2 regions of the uncultured Sphaerotilus sp. genome follow, and region 1 is predicted to be linked to the other one. Evidence: riboswitches for the same ligand, from Rfam matches in the RefSeq annotation. Region 1 holds a riboswitch; the other holds the start of a gene.
What was found. Region 1 has a riboswitch for glycine ahead of gcvT (glycine cleavage system aminomethyltransferase GcvT). Riboswitches for the same ligand answer to the same signal wherever they lie in the genome.
Positions count from the first base shown of each region.

Region 2: another riboswitch for glycine. It lies ahead of AABN02_RS10930 (D-amino acid dehydrogenase); the one in region 1 lies ahead of gcvT (glycine cleavage system aminomethyltransferase GcvT).

Region 1 is NZ_CAWURG010000003.1:207,918-217,909, forward strand. Features, by position in the region: gene AABN02_RS01705 (SprT family zinc-dependent metalloprotease) at 1-123, shown strand, start outside; gene AABN02_RS01710 (3'-5' exonuclease) at 532-1,179, shown strand; gene AABN02_RS01715 (PadR family transcriptional regulator) at 1,155-1,709, opposite strand; partial or broken gene AABN02_RS01720 (NADPH-dependent 2,4-dienoyl-CoA reductase) at 1,825-3,843, shown strand; gene AABN02_RS01725 (nuclear transport factor 2 family protein) at 3,955-4,341, shown strand; glycine riboswitch at 4,364-4,469, shown strand; glycine riboswitch at 4,482-4,621, shown strand; gene gcvT (glycine cleavage system aminomethyltransferase GcvT) at 4,681-5,814, shown strand; gene gcvH (glycine cleavage system protein GcvH) at 5,872-6,243, shown strand; gene gcvP (aminomethyl-transferring glycine dehydrogenase) at 6,346-9,258, shown strand; gene AABN02_RS01745 (anti-sigma factor) at 9,379-9,992, opposite strand, start outside.
Region 2 is NZ_CAWURG010000026.1:52,792-62,783, forward strand. Features, by position in the region: gene AABN02_RS10920 (DUF1993 domain-containing protein) at 1-463, opposite strand, end outside; gene AABN02_RS10925 (DUF924 family protein) at 568-1,149, shown strand; gene AABN02_RS10930 (D-amino acid dehydrogenase) at 1,202-2,458, opposite strand; glycine riboswitch at 2,487-2,604, opposite strand; gene AABN02_RS10935 (M20 aminoacylase family protein) at 2,787-3,986, opposite strand; gene AABN02_RS10940 (tripartite tricarboxylate transporter substrate binding protein) at 4,012-5,016, opposite strand; gene AABN02_RS10945 (LysR family transcriptional regulator) at 5,144-6,055, shown strand; gene AABN02_RS10950 (tripartite tricarboxylate transporter substrate binding protein) at 6,056-7,039, opposite strand; gene AABN02_RS10955 (fumarylacetoacetate hydrolase family protein) at 7,091-7,792, opposite strand; gene AABN02_RS10960 (cupin domain-containing protein) at 7,823-8,887, opposite strand; gene AABN02_RS10965 (3-hydroxybenzoate 6-monooxygenase) at 8,904-9,992, opposite strand, start outside.

The sequences.
Region 1 (9,992 bases):
CTGATCGAGCCCAGGCACAGCGAGCGATTCGTCGCACTGCTGGATGCGCACTACCCCACGTGGCGAGAGGCACGGGTCGAACTGAATGCGCTTCCGCTCGCGGCACAGGCGTGGCAGGGGTAGCACTTGCTGGCCCACTGCGGGGCCGTGTCAGACCGTCTTCCACTACGGCACTCGTTCACCGCCACGTCGTTCGGAGTCGTTCATCCGCTCGGCGCATCCGATGCCCAAGCGGTGACACCCTGGCGGCGACACATCGATTTACAAATGGACCCGCAGCACAGAACCGATCCGTACCGATGTTACGAACCACGCCCTACCATCGGCGCCGTCGTCGGACTTCTGCCCTGCCGCTGCACTGCGCATCGATTGCGGCCGCCTGCACCGCACTGCTCGGCGCGATGGCGCCACTGCACGCCACCGCCGCGGACGCCCCTCCCAGCGAACTCTCGCGCTACTGGGAACTCGACCCCGAGGACCAGCACGGCGGGTGCGGGCGTGATGTTCTCGCCGTTCTGAGATCATTGGTGGATGCCTGCTGCCGCCCACACCTCCGCCTCCCGCATCGCCGTCATCGACTTCGAGACCACCGGCATCTCGCCCCAGATGGGCGACCGCGCCACCGAGGTGGCCATCGTGCTGCTGGAAGCCGGCCGGGTGGTCGATCGCTACCAGAGCCTGATGTTCACCGGCGTCTACATCCCCGCCTTCATCAGCCAGCTCACCGGCATCACGAACGAGATGGTGCGCAGCGCGCCGACCGCGGTGCAGGTCATGTCGGACGCGGCCCGCTTCGTCGCCGGCGCGCCGATGGTGGCGCACAACGCCGCCTTCGACCGCAAGTTCTGGCAGGCCGAGCTGGCGCAGGCCGGGCTGGCCGCGCCGCACCCCTTCGCCTGCACGGTGATGCTGTCACGGCGCCTGTACCCGCACGCACCCAACCACAAGCTCGGCACGCTGGTCGATTTCCACCGCCTGCCCCGCACAGGTCAGGCGCACCGGGCGCTGGCGGATGCCGAGATGGCCGCGGCGCTGCTGGTCCGCATCCAGCAGGACCTGCGCGGCCCGGCCGGCACCGGCCGCGCCGACCACGACTGGCTGATGCAGGTGCAGGCCTGTCCAAAGGCCAAGCTCCCGCGGCTGCTGGGCCAGGCTCAGGCGTCGACGTCGCCCTGCTGACCGTCCAGCAGCGCCAGCATCTCCTCGCACCAGCGCAAATTGCCTTCCTCGTAGCGCAGGCCCTTCTGCAGGATCAGGTGCTGGATGGCCGCGGCACGGCTGAGCGGGCGGCCGGGCGGAAAGTCGCGCTGCGCCAGGGCGCGGTAGAGGTCGAGCCGCTCGGCGTGGCTGGCGATGCGCTGGCGCAGCTCAGTGCACAGGTCGATCTCGCCCAGCGCCGCCTCCGCCCGCAGCTTGACCGAGAGGTCGTCGCGCAGATCCGGCGGCGGTGTCGGCTCGGTGGCCCAGCGCGCCAGCTCTGCCCGGCCGGCGGGCAGCACCTCGTACAGCCGCTTGCGTGTCTTGCCCGCATCGGGCGCGGGCTGCGAGGCGATCCAGCCGGCGGCTTCCATGCGCGCGAGTTCGCGGTAGATCTGCTGGTGCGTGGCGTGCCAGAAGTAGCCGATGGACTTGTCGAAACGCCGCGCGAGGTCGTAGCCGGACGAGGCCTTCTCGATCAGCGAGGTGAGCACGGCGTGGGACAGGGACATGCGGCGCAGTCTACGGGCCTCGGGAAAACCATGCAACCCGTTGCATAGTCACGGCGGCCTGCCTACACTGCGCCCTCACTGCACCCTGCAACTGGTTGCATAGCAAGGACACGCCATGACAACGACCACCGCCTATCCCCACCTGCTCGCCCCGCTCGACCTCGGCTTCACCACGCTGAAGAACCGCGTACTCATGGGGTCCATGCACGTCGGGCTGGAGGAAGCGAAAGACGGCTTTGCCCGCATGGCCGCGTTCTACGCCGAGCGCGCCCGCGGCGGGGTCGGCCTGATCGTCACCGGCGGCATCGCGCCCAACGATGCCGGCCGCCCGATGCCTGGCGGCGCCTGCATGACGACGCAGGCCGAGGCGGACAAGCACAAGGTCGTGACACAAGCGGTCCACGACGCGGGCGGCAAGATCGCGATGCAGATCCTGCACTTCGGCCGCTACGCCTACCACCCCGAGCTGGTCGCCCCCAGCGCGCTGAAAGCCCCGATCAGCCCCTTCCGCCCCCGGGCGATGACGGGCGACGAGATCGAGCAGACCATCGAGGACTACGTCCGCGCCGCCGCCCTTGCGCAGAGCGCGGGCTACGACGGCGTCGAGATCATGGGCTCCGAGGGTTACCTGATCAACGAGTTCATCGCCGCGCAGACCAACCAGCGCGACGACGAGTGGGGCGGCGCCTACGAGAACCGCATCCGCTTCGCGCTGGAGATCGTGCGCCGCACGCGGGCGCGGGTCGGGTCGAACTTCATCCTGATCTTCCGGCTGTCGATGCTGGATCTGGTCGAAGGCGGCTCGACGCAGGCCGAAGTCATCCAGCTCGCCCAGGCGCTGGAGGCCGCGGGCGCGACGATCCTGAACACCGGCATCGGCTGGCACGAGGCGCGCATCCCGACCATCGCCACCAAGGTGCCACGCGCCGCCTTCGCCTGGGTGACCCAAGGGCTCAAGGGCAAGGTCGGCATCCCGCTGATCACCACCAACCGCATCAACACCCCCGAGGTCGCCGAGCAGATCCTGGCGGGCGGCATGGCGGACATGGTCTCGATGGCGCGGCCCTTCCTCGCCGACGCCGACTTCGTGCGCAAGGCCGCCGAGGGCCGGGCCGACGAGATCAACACCTGCATCGGCTGCAACCAGGCCTGCCTCGACCACACCTTCGGCGGCAAGATCACCTCGTGTCTGGTGAACCCACGCGCCTGCCACGAGACGATCCTGATCGAGCGGCCGGCCACGACGAAGGCCCGTGTCGCCGTGGTTGGTGCCGGGCCGGCGGGGCTGGCGTTCGCGACGACGGCGGCGCGGCGCGGCTTCGACGTGACACTGTTCGACGCGGGCAGCGAGATCGGCGGGCAGTTCAACATCGCCAAGCAGGTGCCGGGCAAGGAAGAATTCTTTGAAACGCTGCGCTACTTCGGCAAGCAGATCGCGCTCACCGGCGTGACGCTGAAGCTGAAACACCGCGTCGCCGCGCAGGAGCTGGTGGACGCCGGTTTCCAGCATGTCGTGCTCGCCACCGGCGTCACGCCGCGCACGCCCGACATCCCCGGCATCGACCATCCGAAGGTGGTCGGCTACCTAGACGTGCTGCGCGACAAGTGCGCGGTCGGGCACGACGTGGCGCTGATCGGGGCGGGCGGCATCGGCTTCGACGTGGCCGAGTACCTGCTGCACGAAGGCACCAGCCCGAGCCTCGACAAGGCCAAGTTCTTCGCCGAATGGGGCGTGGACACCGCGTATGCCAACCGCGGCGGCCTCACCCCGGCACACATCGAACCGAGCCCGCGCAAGGTGACGCTGCTGCAGCGCAAGGAGAGCAAAGTCGGCGACGGTCTGGGCAAGACCACGGGCTGGATCCACCGCACCTCGCTGAAGAACCGGCAGGTCGAGATGGTGCCCGGCGTGACCTACCGGCGCATCGACGACGACGGACTGCACATCACGGTCGGCGAGCGCGAGATGACGCTGCCAGTGGACACGGTCGTGCTGTGCGCGGGGCAGGATCCGCAGCGCGAATTGCAAGCCGCGCTGCAGGCGGCGGGCTGCAGCGTCCACCTGATCGGCGGCGCCGACGTGGCCGCCGAGCTGGACGCCAAGCGCGCGATCAAGCAGGGCACCGAGCTGGCGCTGGGCTTTGATCCTGCGGCGGCCGAGGCAAGCGCGCAGGCGGCACCCGTCGCCACGCTGTCCGAGCGCCTGCCGACTGCCGTGGCGAAGAGCCTCGCGCACTGGCACCGCATGGTCGCGCAGGGCGACCTGAGCGAACTCGGCGCGATCCTGCACCGCAAGGTGGTCTTCCGCTCGCCGATGGCGCACACGCCCTACCCCGGCGCGCAGGTGGTGCAACTGATCTTGTCCACCGTGGCCAAGGTGTTCGAGGACTTCACCTACCACCGCGAGATGGCCAGCGCCGACGGCCTGAGCGTGACGCTGGAATTCAGCGCCAGCGTCAACGGCAAGTCGCTCAAGGGCGTGGACCTGATCCAGTTCGATGCGGACGGCAAGATCACCGAGTTCGAGGTGATGGTGCGGCCGATGAGCGGGCTGCAGGCGCTCGGCGACGAGATGGGGCAGCGGCTGGCGCCGTACCTGGCCGCTTACAAAGCCGCGAAACCGGCCGCCTGAAACGGTGAATCTGCGGTTAAACTGCACGCCGCCAGGAGAGAGCCGCGCCCCCGAGCCGGCCGCCGAAGGCGCAGAGGCCCCTTGAAACCGGGTTTCGAACGCTCAGGCAAAAGGACTGGCAAACGTCGCCCGCAGGGCGGCGTCACCTCACTGGAGAGAGACCGCGCGCTGCGTCGACCCACAGGTCAGCAGCGATCGCGGTCCACCGAAGGGGCAAGCGCGGCACCGGCCACACCGGGGCCGCGTCAATCTCTCAGGTAAAGCGGACAGCGAGGGCACCACCACCGACCATCGGTGGACCGATCCTTTCAAGATCCGTTGCCCTTCGAGAGCCTGTCCATGACCGCCGACGCCACCCCCTCCTCGCCGCTGCTGCAGACGCCGCTGCACGCACTCCATCTGGAACTCGGTGCCCGCATGGTGCCCTTCGCCGGCTACGCGATGCCGGTGCAGTACCCCGCCGGCATCATCGCCGAGCACCGCCAGTGCCGCGACTCGGCCGCGCTGTTCGACGTGTCACACATGGGCCAGTTGCGCCTGGTCGGGCCGGACGCCGCCGCCGCACTGGAGACGCTGGTGCCGCAGGACATCCAGGATCTGCCGATCGGCAAGCAGCGTTACGCCTTCTTCACGAACGAGGCGGGCGGCCTGCTCGACGACCTGATGGTCACACGCCGGGCGGACGACCTCTTCCTCATCGTCAATGCGGGCTGCAAGGACGCAGACACACGCCACCTCGTCGAGCGCATCGGCGGACGCTGCCAGGTCATCCCGATGCCGGACCACGCGCTGCTGGCCCTGCAGGGTCCGAAGGCAGCCGAGGCGCTGGCACGGCTGGACGCGGGTGTCGCCGCGCTGACCTTCATGTCCGGTGGCACGTTCACGCTGGCCGGCGCCGAGTGCTTCATCACCCGCTCGGGCTACACCGGCGAGGACGGTTTCGAGATTTCCGTGCCGGCAGCGCAAGCCGAGACGCTGGCCCGCGTCCTGCTCGCATTGCCCGAAGTGGCCCCCGCCGGTCTCGGCGCCCGCGACACGCTGCGCCTCGAAGCGGGTCTGTGCCTCTACGGCCACGACATCCACACCGCGACCACCCCGGTGGAAGCCGGCCTGACCTGGGCGATCCAGAAGGTGCGCCGGCCCGGCGGTGCGCGGGCGGGCGGCTATCCCGGCGATGCCACTGTCGGCGCGCAGCTCACCCACGGCGCCACCACCAAACGCATCGGCCTGAGCGGGCTGGAGCGCACCCCCGTCCGCGAAGGCGCCCCCCTCATCGATGCTGATGGCCAGCCCGTCGGCCGCGTCACCAGCGGTACCGTCGGACCGACCGTCGGCCAGCCGATCGCGATGGGCTACGTCGCCGCCACGCACGCGGCGGTCGGCACCGCGCTGTTCGCTGAAGTCCGTGGCAAGCGCGTACCGATGCAAGTCGCCGCGATGCCCTTCGCGCCTCACCGATACTTCCGCGGCTGATCACACCGATCACACCGCAACGCACCCCACATCCCCATTTTTCGCTGGAGCTTTCCCATGTCCCTCAAGTTCACCGCCGACCACGAATGGATCAACGCCGCCGACACCACCGCTGCCGTGGTGGGCATCACGGTCCACGCCCAGGATGCCCTGGGTGACGTGGTGTTCGTGGACCTGCCCGCCGTCGGTACCAGCTTCGCGCAGGGCGACGTCGCTGGCGTGGTCGAGTCGGTCAAGGCCGCCGCCGATGTCTACGCCCCGCTGTCGGGCGAAGTCACCGAAGTCAACGAAGCCCTGCGCGACGACCCCTCGCTGGCCAACACCGACCCGCTGGGCGCCGGCTGGTTCTTCAAGATGAAGCTCAGCGAGCCGTCGCAGCTCGACGCGCTGATGGACACCACCGCCTACGACGCCCTCACCCAGGGCTGATCCACCCCCGCCGACCACGCCGTCCGACCGCGCCCCCGCCCGGTCGCGGCCGCGCCTTTGTCTGAACCGCCAGAACAACCGCTGCCCCGAAGCCCCGCCGCCATGCCACACACCGCCCTGCCCCGCCTCGCCGATCTGGAAAACGCCAGCGAATTCACCGCCCGCCACATCGGCCCGGACGCGGCCGACGAGGCGCGCATGCTGGCGGCCATCGGCCCGGCCAGCCGCCGCGCGCTGATCGACGCCATCATCCCGCGCGCGATCGCCCGCCCCACGCCGATGGACCTGCCCGCTCCGCTGAGCGAGGCGCAGGCGCTGGCCGAACTCAAGGCCCTGGCATCGCAGAACCGCGTGCTGACCAGCCACCTCGGCTGCGGCTACTTCGGCACGCTGACACCCGGCGTCATCCTGCGCAACGTGCTCGAAAACCCCGCCTGGTACACCGCCTACACGCCCTACCAGGCCGAGATCAGCCAGGGCCGCATGGAGGCGCTGGTCAATTTCCAGACGATGGTCACCGACCTGACCGGCATGGCGATCGCCAACGCCTCGATGCTCGACGAGGCCACCGCCGCCGCCGAGGCGATGACGCTGGCCGCCCGCGTGGGCAAGTCGAAGGCCACGCGCTTCGTCGTCGCCCACGATGTGCTACCGCAGTCGCTCGAAGTCATCCGCACCCGCGCCAAGCCGCTGGGCATCACGGTCGACCAGGTCCACGCGACCGAGATCGCCGCGTCGCTGGCCGCCGCGCCCGCGTTCGCCGTGCTGCTGCAATACCCCGGCGTCAACGGCCAGCTCCGTGACCTGAAGCCGATCATCGACGCCGCGCACGCCGCGGGCGCCATGGCCATCGTCGGCGCGGACCTGCTGGCGCTGACGCTGCTGGTCTCGCCGGGCGAACTCGGCGCAGACATCGCATTCGGCTCGACCCAGCGCTTCGGCATGCCGATGGGCGCCGGCGGCCCGCACGCAGCCTATCTGGCCACGCAGGACGCCTTCAAGCGCTCGCTGCCCGGCCGTCTGGTGGGCGTGAGCATCGACAGCCACGGCGCGCCCGCCTACCGCCTGTCGCTGCAGACCCGCGAGCAGCACATCCGCCGCGAGAAGGCCACCTCGAACATCTGCACCGCGCAGGTGCTGCCCGCCGTCGTCGCCAGCCTGTACGCGGTCTACCACGGCCCGGTTGGCCTGAAGCGCATCGCGCAGCGCGTGGCCGTGCTGACCGCCATCCTCGCCGAAGGGCTGAAGGTGATGGGCTGGCGCCTGCTGCACGACACCGCCTTCGACACGCTGCATGTCGAGGCGGGCGAACGCCGGGATGCGCTGATGGCCGCCGCCGTCGCCTCCGGCCGCAACCTGCGCGCCGCCAGCATCGACACGCTGGGCATCAGCCTGGACGAGACCAGCACCCGCGCCGATGTCGAGGCGCTGTGGACGGTCTTCGCGCAAGGCAGCGTCACGCCGACCATCGCCCAATACGCCGACACGGTGACGCCGATGATCCCGGCTGCGCTGCAGCGCACCAGCGACTACCTGACGCACCCGGTCTTCAACGCCCACCACAGCGAGACTGAGATGCTGCGCTACATCCGGTCGCTGTCCGACAAGGACCTGGCGCTGGATCGCAGCATGATCCCGCTGGGTTCCTGCACGATGAAGCTCAATGCGACCTCGGAGATGATCCCGATCACCTGGCCCGAGTTCGCGCACATCCACCCCTTCGCGCCCGCCGAGCAACTCACCGGCTACGCCGCGCTGAACACGCAGCTCACCGGCTGGCTGGCACAGGCCACCGGCTACAGCGGCATCAGCCTGCAGCCCAACGCAGGCTCGCAGGGCGAATACGCCGGCCTGCTCGCCATCATGGGCTGGCACGCCTCACGCGGCGACGCCCACCGCAAGGTCTGCCTGATTCCGGAAAGCGCCCACGGCACCAACCCGGCCTCGGCGCAGATGGCCGGGATGCAGGTGGTCGTCGTGAAGTGTGAAGCGGGCGGCAACGTCGATCTGGACGACCTGCGCGCCAAGTGCGCCAAGCACGCCGCCGATCTGGCCGCGATCATGATCACCTACCCGTCCACCTACGGCGTGTTCGAGCCGCAGGTGCGCACGCTGTGCGAGATCGTGCACGCGCACGGCGGACGGGTCTACGTGGACGGCGCGAACATGAACGCGCTGGTCGGGCTGGCCGCACCGGGCGAGTTCGGCGGCGACGTGTCGCACCTGAACCTGCACAAGACCTTCTGCATCCCGCACGGCGGTGGCGGGCCGGGCGTCGGGCCGGTGTGCGTCGTCGAGGATCTGGTGCCCTTCCTGCCGGGCCATGCGACGGCGGGTGATGTGCGCGAAGGTGGGGTGGGCGCCGTGTCGGCCGCGCCGCTGGGCAACGCGGCGGTGCTGCCGATCTCGTGGATGTACATCCGCATGATGGGCGCGGACGGCCTGAAGTCGGCGACCGAAATCGCCATCCTGAGCGCCAACTACATCGCCGCCCGGCTGGCCGACCACTACGACATCCACTTCAGCGGCGGCATCGACGGCGTGAAGGGCGGCGGTGTGGCGCACGAATGCATCCTCGACCTGCGCCCGCTCAAGGACTCGTCCGGCGTCAGCGCCGAGGACGTGGCCAAGCGCCTGATCGACTACGGCTTCCACGCGCCGACGCTGAGCTTCCCCGTCGCCGGCACGCTGATGGTGGAGCCGACCGAGAGCGAACCGCTGGCCGAGCTGGACCGCTTCTGCGACGCGATGATCGCCATCCGCGGCGAGATCGCGCAGGTCGAATCCGGCGCCTGGCCGCGCGAGGATAACCCGCTGAAGAACGCCCCGCACACGGCGGCCAGCCTGCTCGCCAACGACTGGGGCCATGCCTACGCCCGCGAGACCGCCGCCTATCCGGTGGCGAGCCTGCGGCGCGGCAAGTACTGGTCGCCGGTCGGCCGCGTGGACAACGTCTACGGGGATCGCAATCTGTTCTGCTCGTGCTTGCCGGTGGGCGACTACGCCGGGGAGTGAGCGCAGCGACCGGCGTCGCTCCACCTCCCCGTCATGCCCGCGCAGGCGGGCACCCACGCAGGTCGCCAACGGTGGCTGGACTGCGTGGGTCCTCGCATGCGCGAGGATGACGGAGGTCGGTCACGGGGCGGAGGCTGCCGAGGGCGGGGCCGTGAGCTGGTGGTACACCGCTTCGGCCACGGCCTGCAGCTGCGGCCGCGCGACCCGGCCCGACAGCGCGTAACCGAAGCCGTCCTCGACCCAGTAGAAGACCTCGACATCGCCTTCCCGGGCGACCCGGAAGGCGGTCAGCGTGTCGGCGGGCATGGTCCCGGCCGGCGCGGCGCGGCGCACGTAGAGCGTCAGCCGGGCGCCCGCCGCGTTCTGGTACATGAACTGCGCGACCGGCCCTTCCCCCGCCGCGAGCAGGCGCCCGCCCAGCAGCTCGTAGCCCAGTGGCGCGAGTTGCGGCGCGTGCAGCGGCGTGCCGAGCCGCTTCGACAGCCAAGCGACGAGGTGGTCCGCCTGCCGGGCATCGACCTCGACCGGATGGCGCTGCTCGGGCGTGTAGACGGCGTGCGCCAGCGCGGCGTCGTGGACGAACCGGCCGGAGGCCGCGGCCGTCTCGCTGACGGCCGGTCCGCCCTGTCCAAGCCGATAGCCCAGACCACCGCCCACGGCGAGTCCGACCAGCCCGAACACCAGCGCGGCGGTGGCGGCGCGACCCGAGCCGGCGCGCGACCACAGACGCCAGC
Region 2 (9,992 bases), on a different contig from region 1:
GCAGCAGCGCGTAGGCGGTGGTGACGTGGAAGAACACGTTCGGCAGCACCCAGTGCTTCAGGTAGTCCTCGCCCTTCATCGTGCGGGTCGAGCCGTCGCGGCCGATGGGGAAGGTGATGTCCTTGCCTTCGGTGCCGTCGATCGCGGTGGGCGGCACGGTGACGAGGAACTCCAGCGTCTTGGCGATGCGTTCCTTCAGTTGGGCGAAGGTGGTTTCGTCGTCGGCGAACTTGGGCGCGTCGACACCGCCAAGGCGGGCCGCGGCCAGCTTCGCGGCGTCGCAGGCGATGCGCACCTGCGAGGCGAACGGCAGCATGTCCGGCGCCAGCCGGGCCTGCACCAGCACGTTCACGTCGAACTTGCGGGCTGCGGCGGACGCTTCGGCCTTGTCCATGCAGTGGCTCAGGTTGCGCAGCATGGTGGTGAAGACGGGCAGGCTGGCGGAGGACATGGAGATGGTCATGCGGGGTTCCTTGGTGGTGAATCGGAATAGTCCATGACGCTAGCAGTTTTTTCGCGTGTATGCAGAGTGCTTCCATCGCGAAACCAGTCATACCATCGATCGCCATGCAACCCAAATCAAGCGCCATCCTCGACTTCTGGTTCGGCCCCCCCACCGACCCCACCCACACTCAATCCAGCCCCCAGTGGTTCCGCAAGGACGCCACCTTCGACGCCGAGATCGCCCGCCGCTTCGGCCCGCTGATCGACGAAGCCCTGTCCGGCGGCCTCCAGGACTGGACCGCCACCCCCACCGGCACGCTCGCGCTGATCCTCGTCCTCGACCAGTTCACCCGCAACACCGGCCGCGACACGCCGCGCGCCTTCGCGGGCGATCCGCGGGCGCTGTCATTGGCGAAATCGCTGGTCGCGTCTGGCGCGGACAGGACGCTGACCGGGGTGCAGCGCCAGTTCGTCTACCTGCCCTTCGAGCACTCGGAGTCGCTCGCCGATCAGGACGAGTCGATCCGCCTGTTCGCGCAGCTGGGCCGGGACGAGCCGGCGCTGGCCGGGCTGCTGGAGTGGGCGGAGCGGCACCGGGTGATCGTGGCGCGCTTCGGGCGCTTCCCGCATCGGAATGCAGCGCTCGGCCGGACGAATACCGCCGAGGAGGCCGGGTTCCTGATGCAACCCGGCTCGGGGTTCTGAGGGTGGGGGGACGGGTGGGTCCTCGCTTTCGCGAGGATGACGACGGTGTGGGTCAGGGGCGCGTGAAGGCGAACTCCAGCTCCGGCGCCAGCCCGCTGAGGATGCGCGCCACGCTCTTGCCCGAGCCGCAGGCGTGGGTCCAGCCGAGCGTGCCGTGGCCGGTGTTGAGGAACAGGTTCGGGACGCGGGACTGGCCAATGATCGGCACGTTGCTGGGTGTCGCGGGGCGCAGGCCGGTCCAGAACTGTGCCTGCGCCGTGTCGCCCGCGCCGGGGAAAAGCTGCTCCGTGCGCCGCACGATCGCCTCGCAGCGCACGCGGTTCAGGTCGCGGCTGTAGCCGTTCAGCTCCGCCGTGCCGGCGATGCGCAGGCGGTCGCCCAGGCGCGAGAAGACGAGCTTGTATTCGTCGTCGGTCAGCGAGACCTGGTGCGCCATCGCCGCGTCCTTCACCGGCATCGTCACCGAGTAGCCCTTGGCCGGGTAGATCGGCAGCCGGATGCCCAGCGGCTGTGCCAGCAGCGGGCTGAAGCTGCCCATGGCCAGGACAAAGGCATCGGCGCGCAGCCGCTGGAACGCTCCGTCGGCGTCCGTCACCTCGACGTGGTCGATCCGGCCGCCCACCGTGCGCAGCGCCATGACGTGGTGCCCCATCAGGAAACGCACGCCGTCCTGCCGGCAGCGCTCGGCCAGCGCGAGCGTGAACTGGCGCGCATCGCCCGACTCGTCCTCCGAGGTGAAGGTCGCCCCGGCCAGCTGCGGCCGGATGTGGCGCAGCGCCGGCTCCAGCCGCACGGCTTCGTCCGCCGAGATCACGCGCCGGTCGCAGCCCAGATCGCGCATCTGCGCCGCGGGGGCTTCGGCGGCGTCGAACTCCTTCTGGCTCGTGTAGAAGTGCAGGATGCCCTGCGTGCGCTGGTCGTATTGCAGGCCGAGGTCGCGCCGCAGTTGCTGCAGCGTGTCGCGGCTGTAGGTGCCCAGGCGGACGATCTGCGCGATGTTGTGGCGGGTGCGGGCCGGCGTGCATTCGCGCAGGAACTGCAGGCCCCAGCGCCACTGCTGCGGATCGGCGCGCAGGCGGAACAGCAGCGGCGCGTCTTCCTTGCCCAGCCACTGCAGCACCTTGAGCGGCGCGGAGGGGTTGGCCCACGGCTCAGCGTGGCTGACGGAGATCTGGCCGCCGTTGGCGAAGCTGGTTTCGGCGGCGGGCGCGGCCTGCCGGTCGATGACGGTGACGTCGTGGCCGAGCTGGCGCAGGAAATAGGCAGACGTGGTGCCGAGCAGGCCGGCACCGAGGACGATGACTTGCATGATGTGGACGCGCTTTCGCGTTTTTCATGCCGCTCCCCCTGTCCTTGGTACCTGAGAGATTCAGCGCCGGGACGGTCCCGGTGCCTTGCTCCTTCGGCGCTTCACAACCCGTGGTGCGGGCCTGAAGTCTCTCCAGACGGCGTGTGTGCTTGCAGTGCGTGGACCTGAGCGTTCATGGGAGTTTGCGCCTTCGGTGACCGGCTCGGGGCCGGTGCTCTCCTGCTGTGAAACGATTCTATCGATCAACCGCTCCCGTCATTCCCGCGAAAGCGGGAACCCACTGGTCGGGTGGGTCCTCGCTTTCGCGAGGATGACGGGGGTGGGTGGGTCATTCTTTCACCAGGAACCGCTCGGCCAGCCGCACCCAGTAGGCGGCGCCCACCGGCAGGTTGGCATCGTTGAAGTCGTAGCCCGGGTTGTGGACCATGCAGGCCGACGCGGCCGTGCTGTCGTCGCCGCCCTGCTCCCCCAGCCCGTTGCCGATCAGCAGGTAGCTGCCCGGCACGCGCTCCAGCATGAACGCGAAATCCTCGCTGCCCGTCAGCGGCGGGCCGTTCAGCGTGACCTTGTCGGGGCCGAGCAGGTCGAGCGCCACCTCGCGGGCGAATGCGGTTTCCGCCGGCGTGTTGACCAGCACCGCGTAGCCGGGACGCCAGTCGATGCGCGCCGTGCAGCCGAAGCTCTCCGCCTGCGCCGCGACCAGCGCCCGCAGCCGCCGCTCCATGGTGGCCCGCACGTCGCGGTCCAGCGCCCGCAGGCTCAGCTCCAGCCGCGCGCTGGCCGGGATCACGTTGTTCGCCTGACCCGCCTGCAGCGCGCCAACTGTCACCACCGCCGCGTGCAGCGGATCGACGTTGCGCGAGACGATGGTCTGCAGCGCCATCACGAGGCTGGCCGCGGCGACGATCGGGTCGGCGGCGCGGTGGGGCATTGCGCCGTGGCCGCCGACGCCTTCGATCGTGATGGTCGCGTAGTCGGAGGACGCCATCGCGGCGCCGTCACGGAAGACAAGGTGGCCTTGGGTGATGCCGGGCATGTTGTGCATGGCGAAGACCGCGTCGCACGGGTAGCGCTCGAACAGCCCGTCCGACATCATCCGCAGGGCGCCGCCGCCACCCTCTTCGGCGGGCTGGAAGACCAGGTGCAGCGTGCCATCGAAGCTGCCGTGCTCGGCGAGGTGGCGCGCGGCGGCCAGCAGCATCGCCGTGTGGCCGTCGTGGCCGCAGGCGTGCATCAGGCCGGGCCGGGTGCTGGCCCATGCGACGCCGGAGGCCTCGTCGATCGGCAGCGCGTCCATGTCCGCGCGCAGCCCGAGCCGCCGCGATCCCGTGCCGCGCACCAGACGACCGACCACGCCCGTGCCACCGACACCGCGTTCGACCGTGTAACCCCAGCCTTCGAGCTTGTCGGCGACGAGTGCGGCGGTGCGGTGCTCCTCGAAGGCAAGTTCGGGGTGCTGGTGTAGGTCGCGGCGCAGGTGGACGAATTCGCCGATCCGGGTGCGCAGTGCGTCGAGCAGGTAGGTCATGGCGTGGCTCGTTCTCGGCCGCGCGTCACTGCGCTTCGAGCTTGATGGCCTTGGCGATGGCGCGGAAGCTGGTGGTCAGCGTCTCGTATTCACGCGCTGCGTCGGCCACCGACAGCGGCGTGGCGACCATCAGCCCCTGCTTTTCCAGCTCGGCCCGCACCACCGGATCGCCCAGCACCGTCGTCAGTGCCTTGTTCAGCGCCTGCACCACCGGCTCCGGCGTGTCCTTCCTGACCAGATAGCCGGTCCAGATGTTGTAGGCGAAGCCCTTGACGCTCTTGCTGTCGTTGATGCTCGGGTAGGCCTTGAGGAACGGCACTTCGACCTTGCCCGCGGGCGCCAGCGTGCCGAGGATCTTCAGCCGCCCCTGGTCGGCCAGACCGGCCGACTGCAGTCCAGTGACCAGCACGGAGATGTCCACCAGATCGCCCCCTATGTCCTGCAGCAGCGGCGCGGCCCCCTTGTACGGGACGTGCACCATCTCTGCCCCGATGGTCTGCGCGAAATGCGCGCCGAGCACGTGGTAGAACGAGCCGTAGCCGACACTGCCGTAGGTGAGTGGCTTGCCCGCTGCGGCTGATTTCCTGGCCAGTGCGACCAGCTCGTCGACGTTGTTCGCTGGCAGTCCCTTGCGGGCGTGGATCGTGATCGGAGAAACGCCGATCATCTGCACGAGGCGAAAGTCTTCCGACTTGAACTTCACCGCCGCGTTGGCCAGCGGTGCGAGGATCAGCTCGTTGGGGGAGCCCTGGAATACGAGGTGTCCGTCCGCAGGCGCTGCCAGCACCTTCTGCGCGGCCAGCGCCCCGCTGACACCGCCGAGGTTCTCGACGATGACCTGCTGGCCGAGCGCCCGGGTCAGCGGCTTCTCGACGATGCGCGCGATCACGTCCGAGAGTCCGCCCGCCGGGTACGGCACCATCAGGTTGACCTGCTTGCTCGGGAAGGTCTGCGCCACCGCGGAGGTGCCGGCCAGGCACAGGCCGGCGAGCAGGAAGATGGCGCGGCGGGGGAAGTTCTTGGGCTGCATGGCGGCTCTCCGGAGGGGACGGTTCGGGATGGGATGCTTCATCGTAGAGCGCCATCATTCAGGCGTCCAATGCATTGTTTTCAGACTTATGATGAGTTGAACTCATAGTTTGAACGCCGAGGCAAGCATGACGCTGGTTCAACTCAAGCACCTGATCGCACTCGCGGAAAGCGGCTCCTTCAGCCGCTCCGCCGAAGCGCTGTTCCTGACGCAGCCAGCGCTCAGCCGCAGCATCCGCGCGCTGGAAGACGAGCTGGATCAGCCGCTGTTCGACCGCATCGGCCGCCACAGCGAGCTGACGCCCTTCGGGCGCGAAGTGCTTGCCCGGGCGCGGCAGGTGGTGCTGGACGCAGACGAGTTGCTCGACAGTGGCCGGCGCATCGGCGCAGGCGAAGCGGGCGTGCTGCGCATCGGCATGGGCTCGGGGCCGGGGGCGATGCTGATGACGCCGCTGTTGATGGCGGTGGCCACGCAGCGGCCGGGCCTGCATGTGGAGGTTTCGCGCGCGACGACGGCGCTGCTGGTGCAGGCGCTGCGCGAACGGACGCTGGATGCGCTGGTGGTGGACGTGCGTTCGATCGTCCCGGCGCCCGATCTGTGCGTAGACACGGTCTCGGAGATGCGCGGCGCGTTTCTCTGCCGGCCGGGGCATCCGCTGGCCGAACAGGTGGCGCGGGATGGCGCAGTGGCGTTTGCCGATGTGCAGCGCTTCCCGATCGCCTCGACGCCGCTGAGCGACGAGGTGGCGCGGGTACTGATGGAGCGCTACGGGCCGGCCGCGCATCCGGCTCAATGCGTCACGCTGCGCTGCGAGGAGATTCCGAGCCTGGTGGCGGTGGCGCTGCGCAGCGACGCGGTGCTGATCGCGATCCGCGCCGCCGGGCCGGAACTGGTCGAGCTGGCGCTGGCGCCCCCACTGCAGGCCAGCGCCCGCTTCGGTCTGGTGACGCTGTCCGCCCGCACACCGGCGCCGGGGCTGGCGCTGGTGCGCGAGTGGATGCGCGCGACCTTGCGGGACGCCGAAGCCGTTCCGGGCTGATCAGTCCAGGCTGATGTTGGCCTTCTTCACCAGCACCTCGTAGACCTTGGACTTGGCCTCGACACCTCGGGTGATCTCCTCGGGCGTCCAGGTGATCGGCTCGAAGGCGAAGGTGTCGAAGCGGGCCTTCAGCTCCGGATCGGCGATGACCTTGGCCACGTCGGCATTGATTTTCGCGCGCAGCGGCGCCGGCAGGCCCTTGGGCGCGACCAGCACGACGAAGGCGTTCACGTCGAAGCCCGCGGGCGCGCCTGCTTCGGCAGCAGTCGGCACATCGGGCAGCTGCGGCAGGCGCCTGGTGGACGCCACCGCCAGATAGCGCAGCTTGCCGGCCTTGTAGGCGCCGGAGCTGGACGGCAGCGTGCCCAGGCTCCACGCCACATCACCCGAGCCGACCGCGGGGAAGAGCTGGCTCACCTCGCGGTAGGGGATGTGCTGCATCCGGATGCCGGTCAGCTCTTCCAGCAATTCGCCGCCGAGGTGGCCGGGGCTGCCCACGCCCCACGAGCCGTAGGTCACCTTGCCCGGCTCGGCCTTGGCGGCAGCGATCAGGTCGCCCATGGTTTTCCACTTCGACTCGGCGCCCACCGCGACCAGGAAGGTGGTGCGGAAAATCGACGCCACCGGCTCGAAGTGCTTCACCGCGTCCGCGCCGCGCTGCTTGTAGAGGTGCGGCACGGCAGAGAGGTGGTCGCTGTCGAGCTGGAGCAGGGTGTAGCCATCGGCCGGCGCGCGCTTGACGGCGTCCATCGCGATGAAGCCGCCGCCGCCGGGGCGGTTCTCGACGATGACACGCTGGTTCCAGAGCTTGCCGAGCTTCTCGGACAGGATGCGCAGCGTGGCGTCCGGGCCGCTGCCGGGCGCGAAGGCGGTGAACAGCGTCACCGGCTTGGAAGGGAACTCGGCCACCGTCTCGGCGCGGGCCGGCAGGTGGGCAAAGGCGGCTGCGCCGATCAGCGCGGCGAGGAAGGTCTGGCGGTTCATCGGTTTGTCTCCGTGGATCTTGCGATCTCGTGGTGTCGTTATGGTCGCGAATTATTCGGCCGCGCCAATGTGCAGCGCAACCTCGCCTACCCCAGCCACCTGCCCGCGGATCTGGTCCCCGGGCAGCACCGCGCCAACGCCTTCCGGGGTGCCGGTGAAGATCAGGTCGCCGGGTTCCAGGTGATAGAACTGCGACAGGTCAGCGATGATTTCGCGGATGTTCCAGATGAGCTTGTCCACGTCCGAGTGCTGCTTCGTCTGGCCGTTGACCGCGAGCGCGATCTCGCCGGACTCGATCACGACACCCGGCATCGGCACGACTTCGCTGCAGACCGATCCCTGCTCGATGTCCTTGCCCAGATCCCAGGGCCGGCCCTTGTCGCGGGCGACGAGCTGCAGGTCGCGGCGCGTCATGTCCAGGCCGCAGGCGTAACCGTAGATGACGTCGTGGGCATTCTCGGCGGCGACACGGAAGCCCGGCTTGCCGATCACGAGCACCAGTTCCATCTCGTAGTGGTAGTTCGACGTGCCGGGTGGGTACGGCACGGTCGCGCCGCTTTCGACCAGCGTCTGCGGTGACTTGGTGAAGTAGAACGGGCGCTCGGCGGCCTTGTCGACCGGGCGGCCCATCTCGACGGCGTGGGCGTGGTAGTTGCGGCCGACGCAGAAGATGCGGTTGATGGGCAAGCGGGCGTCCGAGCCGCGCACGGGCAGGGATTGGACGGCGGGCGGGTTCCAGAGGTAGGTGGTCATCGGGTGGTGTCGGTGTGTGGGGGTGGCGCGTCAGGCGCGGACTTCGTAGACGCCAAGCTTGCGGTGCAGCGGCGCTTCGTCGGCGAGGAAGATGAAGGCGGGCCGGTCGGCGGACCGGTTGCACAGCGTCACGCCGGTGTAGCCGGGCGCGCAGCAGGTGTCGGCTTCGGCGAGCGTGAACGTGCGCGGCGTGGCGGCGTCGATGGCGACGTCGACGCTGCCTTCGATCAGGTGGAAGACACAGGCCGGCGAGCGGGCCGGGAGCTGCAGCGTCTGGCCGGGGCGCAGCATCTGGGCGTAGAAGCCGAGGATGTTCTCGGCGTCTTCGCCGGTCTCGGGGTTGACGTAGGTGATCTGCACCGAGTCGAGGGCGGGCTGGTCCTCGGCCAGGGCTTCGAGCGCGGCGCGGGTGTCGACCCACGGGTAACGCAGCATCGGATAGCGCTTGCCGCTGCGGCCGAAGACCGGGCTGGGCATGACACCGGCGCGGCGGTAGGCCTGCTCGCCGCGGCCGGGCTTGACCTCCTGCCGACCGCCGTTGAGGTGGTAGCTGGCCTCCATGTAGAAGACCAGCGGCAGGTCCAGCACGTCGAGCCAGACGACCGGCGCGTCGCCGTCGTGGCCGTGTTCGTGCCACAGGCCGGTGGGGGTGAGGATCAGGTCGCCGCGCGACATGGGGCATTGTTCGCCGTCCACTGTTGTCCAGGCGCCCTCGCCTTCGACCACCATGCGCACCGCGTTGGGCGTGTGGCGGTGCGACGGCGCCCATTCGCCGGGCAGCAGCAATTGCATCCCGAGGTAGATCGCGGCGCTGGCCTGCATCTTCTCCAGCGTGTGGCCGGGGTTGGCCAGCACCAGCACGCGGCGCTCGGCCTTCTCGATCGGCGTCAGCTCACCGGCCTGCAGCAGCAGCGGCTTGATGTCGGCATAGGCCCAGTGGATGGGCTGGGTCTGGCGTGTCGGCACCTTTGGGGGCAGCACGCCGCGCAGGCTGGGCCACAGCGGCACGAGGTTCTTGTCGCGCAGCGACTGGACGTAGGCGGGGGGCAGGTCTTCGAGGCGGGCGAGCGGGGCGTCGTCCAGGTGCTTGTCCATGCAGTTCTCCAGGTAGTCAGTGCTTGGCCGCGTCCAGGCAGTTGCCGACGTTCCAGCCGTACAACCACTCCATCGCGTCGTAGAAACGCTCGGGCGTGCGGCCGCGCCAGAGGTCGTTGCGCACCAGCCGCTCGACGCCCTTGGCGTGGTAGATGCGGCCCATTTCGCGGCTGGACAGCACGATGCGCGCGGTGCGGGCCACACGGGCGCGCTGGTAGAGGTCGAGCGCCTGCGTCCAGTCGTTGCCGCAGCTGCGCAGGGCCTCGCCGAGCGTCACCGCGTCCTCGATCGCCATGCAGGCGCCCTGGGCCATGTACTGCGTGGTCGGGTGGGCGGCGTCGCCGAGCAGCGTGACACGGCCGTAGCTCCACTGGCCGATCGGCTCGCGGTCGGCGGTGGCCCAGCGTTTCCAGGATTTCGGCAAGTCGATGAGCTGGCGCGCCTGCGGGCAGATGCCCTGGAAGTAGCTCTCCACCTCGGACTTGCTGCCCTCGCGCACGCTCCATTCCTCCTGCTCGCGGCTGTGGAAGGTGACGACGACGTTGTACTGCTCGCCGCCGCGCAGCGGGTAGTGGACGAGGTGGCAGTTCGGGCCGACCCAGATGCTGGCGGCGTTCCACTGCAACTCCGGCGGAAAGTCCGCCTTGTCCACGACCGCGCGGTAGACGACGTGGCCGGTGACCCGCGCCGGATCGCCGACGAACTGCTCGCGCACCACCGACTTGACGCCGTCCGCGCCGATCAGCGCCACGCCGCGGAAGCTGCGGCCGTCCTGCGTGAAGACGGTGACGCCGTCGGCGTCCTGCTCGACGCTGGCCACGCGGGTGGAGGTGTGGAAGTCCACCAGCCCGGTCTCCTGCGCCCCTTCGAGCAGCGAGAGGTGGGCATCGGCGCGGTGGATCACGGCATACGGATTGCCGAAACGGGCGCGGAAGGCCTCGCCGGTGGGGATCTTGCCGACCTGGTATGCGTCGATCGCGTCGTGCATGACCATGAAGTCGGTGTACACCGCCCGACTGCGTGCCCGTGCGCCGACGCCCAGCGCGTCAAAGGCGTGGAAGGCGTTCGGGCCGAGCTGCATCCCGGCGCCGATCTCGCCGATCTC